One region of the Pseudoalteromonas sp. S3785 genome, then DNA from elsewhere that is predicted to be linked to it. Evidence: predicted binding sites of a transcription regulator. Region 1 holds the regulator's gene; the other holds the start of a gene.

Region 1 (7,581 bases):
GGGCTCTATACTTGGAATAGTTATTGCAAATTCAGGCCAGTGTCAATTTATTGAATTGTAGAGTTATGGATTTTAAAGCGGTATTACAACAACTTAACAAAGACAAAAAAGAGTATGCCAAAGGCGTAGGCACACCGCTTTTAGTACTTGCAGCGCTGGGTATGGTTATTTTACCGCTGCCACCATTTCTTCTTGATATCTTATTTTCATTTAATATTGCCCTTGCTTTGGTTGTTTTACTGGTGACGGTTTACACCATGAAACCGCTCGAATTTGGCATGTTTCCCGCGGTATTGTTAATCGCTACTATAATGCGTTTAGCCCTCAACGTTGCCAGTACGCGAGTTGTGCTTCTTGAGGGGCATAACGGGGGGGATGCCGCTGGTAAAGTAATTGAAGCATTTGGCTCAGTGGTAATTGGCGGGAACTACGCGGTTGGTTTAGTGGTGTTTTTAATCCTTATCATCATAAACTTTGTTGTAATAACCAAAGGTGCTGGGCGTATCTCGGAAGTATCAGCTCGTTTCACGCTAGATGCTATGCCGGGTAAACAAATGGCGATAGATGCCGACTTAAACGCTGGCTTTATTAGTGCAGAGCAAGCACGTGAGCGCCGTAGCGAAGTAACCCGAGAAGCTGACTTTTATGGCTCTATGGATGGGGCGAGCAAGTTTGTAAAAGGCGATGCCATTGCCGGTATCGTGATATTAATTATTAATATTGTTGGCGGTTTATTTGTGGGTATGATACAGCATGACTTGAGCTTTAGCCGCGCAATGGAGGTGTATACTTTACTTACCATAGGTGACGGCCTTGTTGCACAGCTTCCTTCATTACTGCTCTCTATTGGTACTGCTATTGTTGTTACCCGCCAAAACGAATCGCATAACATGGGTGAACAATTTAAAACCCAGTTAGGTAACGAAAAATCTTTATTTATTGCCTCAGGTATTTTGATCATTATGGGTTTAGTCCCGGGTATGCCTCACATTGCCTTTTTAAGTTTAGGGGCATTACTTGGCTACTTAGCTTACTTTACGCAACAGCAAAAACTAAAAGCCGCCGCATTAGCAGAGCAAGAAGCACAAAGTGGTGCTGCACCTGGTACTGGTGTAGCGAATAAACAAGAACAAAAAGAGCTTGGCTGGGACGATGTACAACAAATAGATGTAATAGGTTTAGAAGTTGGTTACAGACTTATCCCACTGGTTGATCAATCTCAAGGTGGTGAGCTGCTCAACCGCATTAAAGGGGTGCGTAAAAAGTTATCTCAAGAGCTTGGTTTTTTGGTGCCACCTGTGCATATACGCGATAACCTAGAATTAGACCCTAATGCATACCGCATCACCATGATGGGTGTTTCAAGTGGTGAAGGCGAACTAAAACATGGCGATGAACTGGCCATCAATCCTGGACAAGTCTTTGGTCCTATTAAAGGGGTTGAAACCAAAGATCCTGCGTTTGGCTTAGATGCGGTATGGATAAAGCCAGATCAAAAAGACGAAGCACAATCACTTGGTTATACCGTGGTTGACTCAGCCACTGTAGTAGCCACTCACATTAGTCAATTACTAACAAACAGTGCTGCATTATTGCTAGGCCATGAGGAGGTTCAAAACCTACTTGATATGCTAGCTAAAAGTCATCCACGTTTAGTCGAAGGCCTAGTGCCAGAAGTGCTACCCCTGACAACCGTTGTAAAAGTGCTGCAGAATTTATTAAACGAAGGTGTGGCTATTCGTGATATGCGCTCTATTGTTCAAACCCTTGTAGAGTACGGACCACGTAGCCAAGATGCAGATGTATTAACCGCTGCAGTGCGTATTTCGCTGCGCCGTTTAATCGTACAAGACGCTGTGGGCATGTCATCAGAAATCCCTGTCATAACCTTGGCGCCTGAGTTGGAACAGATGTTGCATCAGTCATTACAAAATGCAGGCGACGAAGGTGCCGGAATAGAACCAAGCCTTGCTGAGCGACTTCAAACATCATTAAACGAAGCGCATCAGAATCAAGAAATGGCCGGAGAACCTTCAATATTGCTAACGTCAGGAATGTTACGCACTGTGTTATCTCGTTTTGTTAAGTACACCATACCGGGTTTAAGGGTGATGTCTTATCAAGAGGTACCAGATGAAAGACAGATCAAGATTGTCAGCTCAGTAGGCCAACAATAAAGATTTTAACAGGGGTTGAACCATGAAGATTAAACGTTTTTTTGCTAAAGATATGCGCACCGCACTGAAAGAAGTTAAAGATGAGTTAGGTGTTGATGCCGTTATTATGTCGAACAAAAAACTCGCTAATGGTGTAGAAATTGTTGCCGCAGTAGATTATGACAAAGCAGCCCCTAAAGCCGCAGCGCAACCACAGGCAGCGCCAGCTCCTCAAAGAGCTGTTCAACAAAACGCTCATAACTTTGTAAAGCCAGAGCCGCAGCGTGCGCAACCTGAGCCACAAGCGGCAGTCGCCGATAGCTTACAAGCATTATTGGAGCGTCAGTCGCCGCGTCCTCGCTCTCCTGAGCTTGCTTCTATGTTTTCGCAATCAGGTATTGATACATCTGAGCATTATCAAGAGCCTGCACAGCCACGTACTACAAATATGTTTGCACGCGAAAATGAAGCGCCAAAACGCATGCAAACCCAAGCTGACAGCTTAGGCTTTGATGACCTAGATCAAGATTTTGACGAGCTAGATACGCCGGTTGCACCGCGTAGCCAAGCTAATAATAACGAAAGCGCTCAAATGAGCGCAATGCGTGATGAAATGAACGCAATTCGCCAGTTACTAGAGCACCAAGTATCGGGTTTAATGCAGCAAGATATGGCGCGTCGCGACCCAACACGTGCATGCATGATTGATCGGTTAGTTGCCATGGGGATAGATAAAGACGTTGCAGAGCAAATGGCGTGTTTTATTCCTGATGACGTATCGCGCCAGCAAGGTTGGAAGGCATTATTACAAATGGTTGAAGATCAAATGCAGACCACCAATAATGAAATTCTTCGCCAAGGTGGTGTGTACGCACTTGTAGGGCCTACTGGTGTAGGTAAAACAACCACAGTTGCTAAACTTGCAGCATTAGGGGCACAAAAATATGGCGCCGACAAAGTCGCCCTTATAACGACAGATACTTACAGAATAGGTGCTTATGAGCAGCTTGCTACGTATGGCCGTATTATTGGTTGTGGTGTTAAACAAGTAAAAGATGCCAATGAATTAGCTGAAGTTTTATATCATTTACGTAATAAGCGTCTAGTATTAATTGATACAGCGGGTATGAGTCAACGTGATTTACGCTTAACTGAACAGCTAAACACCTTAATGCGTAACCAACGAGTAGATATACGTAGTTATTTAGTATTAAGTGCTACTGCACAAATAAATGTTCTACAAGAAACGGTGAGACATTTTAAAAAGGTTCAGCTAAGCGGTTGTATTTTCACTAAGTTAGATGAATCATTAAGTTTAGGTGAGATTATTAGTATAGCGATTCAAAATCGTCTTCCGATAGGGTATCTTACTAATGGTCAGCGTGTACCAGAAGATATTCGCGTTGCAAATGCTGAAAAACTAGTAAAAAAAGCTGAGCAATTGTATTTAAAAAGAGCAAAAGCACAACATTCAAGGCACCAAGCGGTGGCGCCAAGCACAGTAGGGATGTATGATTAACACAGTATTAGATCAAGCAAGCGGCCTGCGCAAAATGAGTCAAAACAATAACAACGGCGTAAAAGTTATCGCTGTCACCGGCGGTAAAGGCGGGGTGGGTAAAACCAACGTCTCATTAAATACTGCGATTGCTTTAGGACAGCAGGGTAATCGTGTATTAGTATTAGATGCCGATTTAGGCCTAGCTAATTGTGATGTAATGCTAGGACTACGTGTTGAAAAAAACTTATCTCATGTCCTTTCGGGTGAGTGCGAACTTGATGAGATTTTAGTTGAAGGCCCAGGCGGCATTAAAATAGTGCCTGCTACATCCGGCTCGCAAAGTATGGTGGAGCTAACCCCTTCTGAGCATGCGGGCTTAATTCGTGCCTTTAGTGAGCTTAATACAGAATTTGATATTTTAATTGTAGATACCGCCGCCGGTATTTCTGACATGGTGCTGAGCTTTTCTCGTGCAGCCCAAGATGTAATGGTTGTTGTGTGCGACGAGCCGACCTCTATTACTGATGCTTACGCGCTTATTAAAGTACTTAGCCGCGAGCATGGCGTTTATAAATTTAAGATTGTTGCTAACATGGTGCGCAGCATGCGTGAGGGACAAGAACTTTTTGCCAAGCTGTCAAAAGTAACTGACCGTTTTTTAGATGTGTCAATGGAACTTGTTGCGACCATCCCATATGATGAAAATATGCGTAAATCTACGCGTAAGCAAAAAGTCATTGTCGATCTTTTCCCTAACTCACCAGCAGCAGTCGCGTTTAAAACATTAGCGACAAAAGCAGTAAAGTGGCCTATACCTAATCAACCTTCAGGGCATTTAGAATTTTTCATTGAGAAGCTAGTAAACGGCTGATTATGACAACTTCGGTGAAAAGAGCTATGGGATATCAATCAACACAAAATTTAAATGTGATTGTTGAAAAGCATGCGTCGCTTGTCAAAAAAGTGGCGTGTCATTTGATAGCTCGTCTTCCTCCTAGCGTTCAGCTCGATGATTTAATTCAATCAGGAATGATAGGCCTTATTGAGGCCTCAAAAAACTTTGATGCCAGTAAAGGAGCAAGCTTTGAAACGTTTGCGGGTATTCGCATTCGCGGCGCTATGCTCGATGAAATGCGCAGGGGTGACTGGGCTCCTCGCTCGGTGCACCGTAAAAGCAGATTAGTCGCCGAAACCATCACAGAATTAGAAAATAGCTTAAATAGAGAGCCAAAAGATACTGAAGTAGCTGAAAAACTTGATATTTCGCTAGAAGAATACCATCATATTTTAAATGATGTTAATTCCAGTAAAGTGCTAGGTATAGATGACCTTGGGGTAGATGAAGATGTTATTAGCCCTGCAGGTCAAGATTTAGCGCTAGACAAACCATTTAATAATGTTAAAAATGAACGGTTTAATAATTCATTGTTAGAGGCGATAAAGTCTTTACCAGAGCGTGATGCGATGGTGCTTTCTTTGTATTACAACGATGAAATGAATTTAAAAGAAATTGGGCATATACTCGATGTAAGTGAATCGCGTGTAAGTCAGATACATGGTCAGGCGATGATTAAGCTCAAAGCAAAAATCAATGACTGGATAAACTAGTAGTAAGTAAATTATAGGTTAAGACCTCACCGGAGGATGTTTTGGATAAAAACATGAAAATTCTTGTTGTTGATGATTTTTCTACAATGAGACGTATTATAAAAAATCTGTTGCGTGACCTAGGGTTCACGAATGTTCAAGAAGCTGATGATGGCTCTACAGCATTACCTATGTTGCAAAATCAGGTTTTTGACTTTGTAGTAACCGATTGGAATATGCCAGGGATGCAGGGTATTGACTTGCTACGAGCTATTCGAGCTGATGATAAATTAAAACATATTCCGGTTTTAATGGTGACAGCAGAAGCTAAAAAAGAACAAATAATAGCGGCAGCGCAAGCAGGTGTTAATGGTTACATTGTTAAGCCATTTACTGCAGGTACTTTGAAAACTAAATTAGAAAAAGTGTTTGAACGCTTAGGTTAATGAGAGGAGAGGCTTATGTCAGCACCAGCTGCGCCTCAAATTACTTTAGAACAAGCTCGTCAGCTCGTTGTTTTTTTAGAAAACGGTGAGCAAGATAAAGCTGACCAATTAATTTTAGATACTGCCTCTCAAGAGCAATCGCAGCTTTTTGCCGAAGTAGGTAAGTTAACGCGTCAGTTGCACGAAGCTCTTAAAAGCTTTGAACTTGATACGCGTTTAACCGATTTAACTACTGATGCAATTCCGGATGCGAAAAAGCGCTTAAACTATGTCATGGAAATGACAGAAAATGCAGCTAATAAGACAATGGATGCGGTCGAAGCAAGCCTCCCTATTGCGCAGCAGCTAGCAGATGAAATTGCACAGATTAAGCCTACTTGGGATAGGCTTATGAACCGTGAAATTGAGCTGGGCGAGTTTAAAACTTTATGCCACAGCATCGATAAGTTTATGAATAGCTCTCATCACAAAACTGATGAGCTGCAGACTTTAATGACCAATGTACTCATGGCGCAGGATTTTCAAGATTTAACCGGCCAGGTTATCCGCCGTGTAATTGAATTAGTTAGAGAAGTAGAAGAAAGTTTAATCCACCTTTTAACAGCATTTGCCGCACAAGATGACAGTACTGTTGAAAGTAAAGAACAACAAGAAACAGAAGAACTGGTTGCCGCACAAACATTAGCAGGTCCTGAAGGCCCTATTATTGATAAAGAGTCGCGAAGTGATGTTGTATCTGATCAAGACGAGGTCGACGACCTATTATCAAGTTTGGGCTTCTAAGAGGAGAGTAACTGCATGAGCTTTGAAGTCGATGAAGATATTTTACAAGACTTTCTTGTAGAGGCTGGAGAAATCCTTGAGCTTTTATCTGAACAGTTAGTTGAGCTAGAAAATAACCCAGAAGATACTGAGTTACTAAATGCTATTTTTAGGGGCTTTCATACCGTAAAAGGGGGAGCTGGCTTTTTAGCTATGACTGAGCTTGTAGACGCTTGTCATGGTGCTGAAAATGTATTTGACCTCTTGCGCCAAGGGGTTAGAACCGTTAATTCAGAATTGATGGATGTGATTTTACAAGCACTAGATACCATTAACGAAATGTTTGCTACTATTCAAAACCGCGAACAGCCAGACCCAGCAGATCCTCAATTACTAGAAACCCTTCATAAACTTGGTCAACCGCCTTCGGATGACGAGCTTACAGAAACAGTGCCTGAAGTTGTTGAACAAGAACCCGCAGCACCTGTTAATGCACCTGATGAAGAAGACCCATTTGCATTTGATGAATTATTTGATGTAGCAGGTTCAAGCCCTTCAGCAGATAGCACGCAGATTGATGAAATTACAGAAGATGAATTTGAAAGCTTATTAGATGAGCTTCATGGTAAAGGCCAAAGCCCGGTATCGCAACCAAGTGCAAGTGCAGAGCCAGACCCAAGTTCAGACATTACTGATGATGAGTTTGACAGTTTGTTGGATGAATTACACGGTGTGGGTAGTTTTGGCCCTGTTGCTGGCAATACCTCAAGCAAAGAGCCGGAAGTTAAAGATACTACACCACCTCCAGTGTCTGTTACAAATGATACTGGCGATGATGAAATCAGTGATGATGAATTTGAAGCATTGCTTGATGAACTGCATGGCAAAGGCGGAGCACCAGAATCAAAAGAAGCTGAGACACCTGCACCGCAGCCACCTAAGGCAGCACCTGTCGCACAAACGCCAGCAAAACCAGAGCCAGCACCAGTTGCTAAGCAAGCACCTGCGGCAAAAGCAGCACCGGCCCCTAAAATGGTTGATAAGCCAGCAAGCAGCGCAACTCCTAAAAAAGCGACGCCTCCGCCTGCTGAAACCACGGTACGTGTTGATACTAAGCGTTTAGATCAAA
Region 2 (7,581 bases), on a different contig from region 1:
TAGCTTTTTAAGTATTGTGCGCTGTTTCTGAAAAGAGTCACTCGCTTTTTTGTTTAGTTGCGAAAAATCCACTACTTAGCTCTCTTTTGATCTAATGCATCCGATACAATTTTACACACTGTATTTAAACGCTCTTCGTAAAAATATAAATTTAAGTCACGCTCGCGGCAATAACGTAAATGAAATAACTGCACTGAATCATCAGTGGTAAAGGTTTTTTCAATATATTCGTTCTCAGACTCAGATAGCTTTAATGCACTGCTAATACGGTTTTTAGCCATATTGGCTGCAGGGCTACGGTTTATTTTGCTCGCATCACTTAAAAAACCCACACCTTCACCTAATAGCTTTTCACGGGGCTCTTTAACTAATGGGTGATCAATAGTAAAAAACGCAAGGATCAAAATGACCAATATAATAAATTTTTTCATAAATGCGTAAACCTTGATCTTAATGGGGTAATTTTAGCAAGCAGTGTAATAAACTGCATTTTAAAAGCAAGTAACTGAGATGAATAAATTATTAGCAATCTATACCTGTAATTTTAGCCAGCATTGTTATAATAGCCAACAGCAGTTAGATATTTCTGAAATATCTGAAAGTATTCAAACAGCTGATTATTTAAACTAATCACACTTACCATTAACGAACTACAGTTACTGTATAGAATACGCACATATTGCTACGTTTTTATTTCCAAGCGGCGTTGAGGAACTTCGATGGACAAGCAAATTAAAGTAAAGAATATACCTGCAGAGGTTAAAATCCAACAACCGGATTTAAGCCGTCAAGACGACAGGTTTAATCCACGTAACCGAATTTATGTTCGCGCAGTAAAAGGGCTTCATCAGTTACTTAGACAGCGTATAGGTTTATTAGGCATGCTTGCTTTTATGCTTTTGCCTTGGATAAATTTTAATGGCCAGCAAGCTGTTTTATTTGATTTAGTAGGTCAAAAGTACAATATTTTTGGGCTAACGCTGTGGCCGCAAGATTTCACTATATTAGCCTTTATATTTATGTTGGCCGCGTTTGCACTCTTTTTGGTTACTACCTTTTATGGAAGAGTATGGTGTGGCTATACCTGCCCGCAAACGGTATGGACCTTTATATTTATTTGGTTTGAAGAAAAGTTTGAAGGCACAGCGAATCAGCGTAAAAAGCTAGATCAACGCCCGATGGACTTTGATAAGTTTTGGCGAAAAACATCAAAGCACACCAGTTGGGTTTTATTTGCCTTATATACGGCGATTTCGTTTGTCGGATACTTTACGCCTATCCGTGAATTACTCCCTGACTTTGTTACTTTTAATGTAGGTGGCTACGCGCTGGTAAGTATTGTTTTCTTTGCCGCGTGTACCTACGCTAACGCAGGGTGGATGCGTGAAATTATGTGTTTACACATTTGCCCCTATTCGCGTTTTCAATCGGCTATGTTTGATAAAGACACTTACACCGTAACGTACGATGAAAAACGCGGCGAAAGCCGAGGCCCACGTTCGCGTAAAATTGCCCACGAAGATTTAGAAATGGGCGACTGTATAGACTGTAACTTATGTGTGCAGGTGTGCCCTACAGGGATAGATATTCGTAATGGTTTGCAAGCCGAGTGTATTAACTGTGGTGCATGTATTGATGCCTGCGATGGTGTAATGGATAAAATGAATTATCCGCGTGGTCTTATTTCTTATACTACAGAGCGTAATCTCGAAACACCTGAAAATAAAACCAACCCACTGCGAGCTAAAATCATAGGTTACACGGTCATTCTGGTGGTGCTTACCAGTGCGCTGGTGGCTAACATTGCATTTAGAAAGCCTATGGACTTTGACATAATACGAGACCGTAACCAACTGTATCGTGTTGACTTTAATGGCTTGGTAGAAAACACCTATACATTAAAAGTAATCAACAAGGCGCAGTACGAGCAAACCTTTAATATTGATGTTCAAGGCCTTGAAAACTTTAAGTACATTGGCAAACAAACATTTACAGTGCAAGCAGGGCAATCGCATAATGTGCCACTGTCACTTGTGATGGACCCGTATGATTTAAAAGCGCCAATGACGGAGTTTAACTTTGTACTTTCACCGGTTAATGACCCCGATGAAAGCATATCGCAACCGAGTAATTTTTTTAAAGCGCGATAAACACACTAACAAAAGCGGGGTAACCCGCTTTTTACATTAAGAAGCCCATGAGTAAATTTAGTTTTGAAGATTTAACGCCCGACTTAATTCTCGATGCGATAGAAAGCGTTGGTGTATATGCAGAGTCAGGTTTATTAGCACTTAATAGCTACGAAAACAGAGTCTACCAATTTAAGGCGGAAGATGGCCTGCGCTACGTTGTTAAGTTTTACCGACCTGAGCGCTGGAGCAAAGCGCAAATACAAGAAGAGCATGACTTTGCATACGAGCTTGCCGAGGCTGAAGTACCCGTTGTTGCACCCATTAAGCACAACGGAGAAAGCTTATTTGAGCACAAAGGTTATGTATTTGTGTTATTTCCAAGTGTAGGCGGGCGGCAGTTTGAGGTGGATAACTTAGATCAGCTTGATGTAATGGGTCGTTTAATTGGGCGTATGCATCAAGTAGCTAAAAGCAAAGCATTTGAGCACAGACCCACGTTTAGCTGCGAAGAATATTTGCATACAGCTAAAGTTCATCTGCAAAAAAGTAATTTGGTACCTATGGGGATCAGCACGGCTTTTTACACCATATTGGACTTGGTTATTGAGCAAGCGCAAGCTCAGTATAAAAATGTGCAAACGATACGCTTACATGGTGATTGCCACGCAGGTAATATTTTATGGGCAGGCGAAGCACTTATGTTTGTTGATTTAGATGACGCTCGCCAAGGGCCGGCCATTCAAGATTTATGGATGATGCTCAGTGGCGATCGTCAAACACAGCTGTTACAGTTAGACACCCTTGTAAATGCGTATGAAGAGTTTTGTGATTTTGACCACGCTCAACTCAAATTAATTGAACCGCTTCGTGCAATGCGTATTATTCACTATATGGGTTGGGTGGCTAAACGATGGAGTGATCCGGCGTTCGTACGGAACTTTTCATGGTTTGCTGAAGACAAATACTGGGAGCAACAAATTTTAGCGCTCAAAGAGCAACTTGCCGCATTGCAAGAAGCCCCGCTGAAGTTATTGCCATAAAATTTTATTTAAAAAGTACACGAGATACCAATGCTTAAAAAATTGAAACTGAGCCTATTACTTTTATGCTTACCATTTGCAGCCTTTGCTGCACAGTTTGAAGCCGATAACCAATATACTGTTATTGATGTAGAAAAAAGCGCAGAGCCGCAAGTAACCGAATTTTTCTCGTTTTACTGTCCGCATTGTTTTAAATTTGAGCCTGTTGCAAAGGCAATTGAAAAAAGCCTACCTGCGGGCACTGAATTTATAAAAAACCACGTTAATTTTTTAGGTGGCGTATCACCACAGGCACAAAGCAACTTAAGCTACGCCTACTTAATCGCTAAAAAGCACGGTCAAGCACAAAGTATCAGCGACCAAATTTTTAAAAGTATTCATGTACAGCGCGCACCTTTAACGCAAATGAAAGACGTTAAAAAATTACTTGAAGTTAACGGTATCGATAGTGCAACGTTTGATCAAGACATTGCCAGCATGCCAATTATTTCAGCTGAGCGCGCAATGCAAGACAAACAAAATAAATATTCAAAACTAGGTGCGCTAACTGGTGTGCCTACCTTTATCGTAAACGATAAATATAAAATAAACATTAACACCATTAATAACCAGCAAGAACTGAATGAGTTAGTTGCGTTTTTATTGACACTTTAATCTCGGAGAACAATAACAATGATCAAATTAGTTAAAGCAGGTTTACTTGCATTACTACTGCCTATGGCTGCTAGCAGTGTAGCTGCCACTTATGAAGAAGGCGTGCATTACGATGTGGTTGCAGAGCGCGCCACTAAAAAGCCAGAGGTAAAAGAGTTTTTCTCATTTTATTGCCCTGCTTGTAATAACATGGAAGCATTAATTGGTGAGTTTAAGCCAAAGCTAGACAAAGACGTTAAATTTAAAAAGAGCCATGTTGATTTTGTCGGTGTTCGCGATCCAGAAAACCAACAAATGATGAGCCAAGCGTTAGCCACCGCGGAAGTACTTCCACAAAAAGATAAAATTGTTGCGGCTATTTTTAATCATATCCACACTAAGCGCGCTAAATTTAACGAGCTTGCAGATGTAAAAGATGTGTTTGTAGCGCAGGGCGTTGATGGCGATAAGTTTGATAAACTATACAAAAGTTTTTCGGTACGTACATTAAGCTCTAAAATGAAGCGTGACCAAAATTACTTTAAAGAAAAAGGCGCGCTACGTGGCGTACCAACCTTTATCGTAAATGGTAAATACAAATTAAACCTAGGCCGTGAGTCTGGTATTACTGCGCCAGAAGATATTAGTAAATTAATTAACTATTTAGCGAACAAGTAAGATTTGCTAAAACCAAAAAAGCTCCGTAAGGAGCTTTTTTGTTTATAGGGATATAGTAATGGAAAAAATATTAATATCGAGTTGTTTATTTGGCTTACCTGTTCGATACGATGGTAAAAGCCAAGCATTATTACACCCGCAAATTAATGTATGGCGTAAAGAAAATAGGTTAGTTATGTTTTGTCCTGAGGTGGCTGGTGGATTGCCAACCCCTAGAGCATCAGCAGAGATAAAACAAGGCAGAGTAGTAACGAGCACTTATGAGGATGTAACTAAAGAATTTAAATCAGGTGCAGCTAAAGCCCTAGACTTATGTAATGAGCATGCAATTCGTTTTGCTTTACTTAAAGAGTCGAGCCCTTCGTGTGGTAGAAATACAATTTATGATGGTAGCCATAGTGGGGTAAAAGTACAGGGCATGGGTATGACTGCTAAGTTGCTGATGGAGCATCAAATTGAAGTGTTTAGTGAAAATCAAATACCAGCACTTATAAAGGTGCTGGCATTATAATATTAACTCACTATTTTCTTTGTAAGAAAACACCCGATTCTATGTGATGCGTATAAGGGAACTGATCAAATATCGCAAAGCGCTTAACATGATGAGTGCGGGTTAAATGATCTAAATCGCGCTCAAGTGTGTCTGGGTTGCACGATATATAAATAATGTTCTCGTAGTTGGCCACTAAGTCACATGTAAGGGTATCCATACCTGCACGTGGAGGGTCGACTAAAATAGTTTGGCAATCGTAACTTTTTAAATCTATCCCCTCTAAACGCGAAAAGGTACGTTCACCATTCATTGCCTGGGTAAACTCTTCACTCGACATGCGAATTATATCTAAGTTATCTACTTTATTTTTAGCAATGTTGTATTGCGCTGAATGCACAGAAGACTTAGATATTTCAGTAGCTAATACGCGATTAAATGAACCCGCTAATGCGATAGAGAAATTACCATTACCACAGTAAAGCTCCAGTAGGTCATTTCTAAGTGGTTTACATAAGTCTTGTGCCCACTCCAGCATTTTTATATTCACTTTAGCGTTAGGTTGCGTAAAGCTATTTTCTACTTGTTGATAAATAAGCTCCTGGCCGTTTACGGTTAAACGCTCAGTAACAAAATCATTGCCTAGTACTTCTTTTTGTTTGCGCGCACGACCGATAAAGTCAATATTGTACTTACTGCTCAGTTTTTCTTTCAGGGCTTTTATTTCAGTTAGCCACTGATCATCGAGTGGTTTGTGATAAAGCAAGCTTACTAAAATTTCGCCACTTAATGACGATAAGTAATCGATTTGAAACAGCTTACGACGTAATACTTCACATGACTTTAAATTATCAATCATCACCTGCATAACTTCACCAACTAATGGCGCTGCAGGGTCAAAGGTGTCGACGCGAATTTTTTCTTTCGTGGCCTGATCAAACATAATATGAAATAGATCATCCCCATCGTGCCATACTCTAAATTCAGCACGTTGGCGGTAGTTAATTGGCTCAGAGCTAAACACCTCTAACGCTTGCACACCAAATCGCTTAAATTGCGACGTAATACGCTGCTCTTTCTCAGTTAGCTGCGTATCGTACTGTGTGGTATCTATTTTAATCACTGCCATTAATGCTACTACCTTATCTATGAGATCTATTTATCGGCGCTATTGTAGGGAGCGAGCAGTATTTGTCTAGTTTTGCTGATAATAAAGTTGCTGTTTTTTTAAACATACACTTTAGTTTTATCACTATTAGCCGATAATAAGCTAAGTTTGTAACGGAGGTGGATCATGAAAATCGGTAATTATGGCTATACGCCAAACAACAACGTAAACAAATTCAATAATAAAGAGGCGCTACAGCAGCCAACAATCCAATCTCCGCAAGAAAGTTCATTACAGCGAGGCAGAGAACTTGCTGCAAAAGTGCTTGGCGACAAAATGGCAGAGCAGCTAGGTTTACCTGTTGAGCAAAAACAAGCCGATAAACCTTTATTCGATTTTGATGAAATAGTAAAAAATGTACTCGACTTTGTCTCGGGCGCAGTTAATAAAGCCAAAGCCAATGGAGCCGATGACGATAAATTAAAAAATATGTTAGACGATGCGCGCACTGGAGTTCAAACCGGTATAGACGAAGCGGTTGATGAACTAAAAGGCACCGGTGTATTTAACGAAGAAATGCAAGAGGGCATCGATAAGTCAAAAGAAGGCATTTTTGAGGGGCTTGATGAGTTTGAGCAAACTCTATTTAATCCACAACCGGCCAGTGTAAGCGTAAGCCAAGCACAATATGTAAGTATGAGCAGTAACGCCGAGTATAAGTTTACAACAGCCGAAGGTGATGAAGTCAGTATTAGCTTTGCTGATGCATATGAGTCGCAAACAGCGAGCGGGTATCAGCAAAGTAATAACAGCGAATCGTTTGCCAGTTCATCGTCGCAATCTCGTGAGCTGTCTTTTTCAATGTCAGTTAATGGTGATTTAAACGAACAAGAGCAAAATGCTATTAATGCCATGATGGAAGAGCTACAAGGTGTAAGTAAAACATTCTTTAGTGGTGACTTAGATGAAGCGTTTGAAAAAGCACAAGAGCTGAGCTTAGGCAGTGAGCAACTTGTTGCATTTTCAATGGATCTTCGCCAAACAAAAACAGTTGCTACCGTTAAAAGTTATGAGCAATATCAGCCAAACCCAACAAAAGAGGTAGCCGATGCGATCGCACCTTTTAATGACGATCTAAAAAATGCATTTAATAAAGCATCGCAACTAGGCCTACAAGATCAGCTTGCCGGTATTATAGAGTGGCTAAACCGAGATCAAGCAGCGGTCGATCAGCTCGTTGATTACACCCAAGCAATGTTTGAAAACCTAAACCAATTGAATTCAGCGGGCGAGTCACTCGACGCACTAAAGTCTGAGCAAAGCTAAACTGCTTTCTTTTATAAAAACCTCATGGCAAACTGCCGTTCTTAGTAAACAGTAGGAACCAAAGTTTGTCAGCCCACATAATGGTATTTGATTCAGGTATAGGTGGCACCACTGTGCTTGAGCATATTCAAAAGCGTATTCCAAATGCACAGTACAGCTACTTTATGGATAATG

The links. Region 1 encodes FliA, which starts transcription of late flagellar genes. Its sites were predicted from a motif close to CTAAAGNTNNNNNNNNNNNNGCCGATA; they were not measured.
Region 2: the regulator FliA is predicted to act here: its motif matches at 6,212-6,238, upstream of CWC17_RS02300 (DUF5610 domain-containing protein).

Annotation. Positions count from the first base shown of each region.
Region 1 covers NZ_PNCT01000021.1:40,318-47,898, forward strand. The annotation lists gene flhA (flagellar biosynthesis protein FlhA) at 66-2,177, shown strand; gene flhF (flagellar biosynthesis GTPase FlhF) at 2,200-3,675, shown strand; gene CWC17_RS05795 (MinD/ParA family ATP-binding protein) at 3,668-4,528, shown strand; gene CWC17_RS05800 (RNA polymerase sigma factor FliA) at 4,555-5,265, shown strand; gene cheY (chemotaxis response regulator CheY) at 5,307-5,690, shown strand; gene CWC17_RS05810 (protein phosphatase CheZ) at 5,706-6,473, shown strand; gene CWC17_RS05815 (chemotaxis protein CheA) at 6,489-7,581, shown strand, end outside.
Region 2 covers NZ_PNCT01000006.1:17,068-24,648, forward strand. The annotation lists gene CWC17_RS02260 (hypothetical protein) at 1-72, opposite strand, end outside; gene CWC17_RS02265 (hypothetical protein) at 72-431, opposite strand; gene ccoG (cytochrome c oxidase accessory protein CcoG) at 720-2,150, shown strand; gene CWC17_RS02275 (serine/threonine protein kinase) at 2,198-3,172, shown strand; gene CWC17_RS02280 (thiol:disulfide interchange protein DsbA/DsbL) at 3,203-3,826, shown strand; gene CWC17_RS02285 (thiol:disulfide interchange protein DsbA/DsbL) at 3,845-4,483, shown strand; gene CWC17_RS02290 (2-thiouracil desulfurase family protein) at 4,542-4,994, shown strand; gene trmA (tRNA (uridine(54)-C5)-methyltransferase TrmA) at 5,005-6,102, opposite strand; gene CWC17_RS02300 (DUF5610 domain-containing protein) at 6,268-7,407, shown strand; gene murI (glutamate racemase) at 7,473-7,581, shown strand, end outside.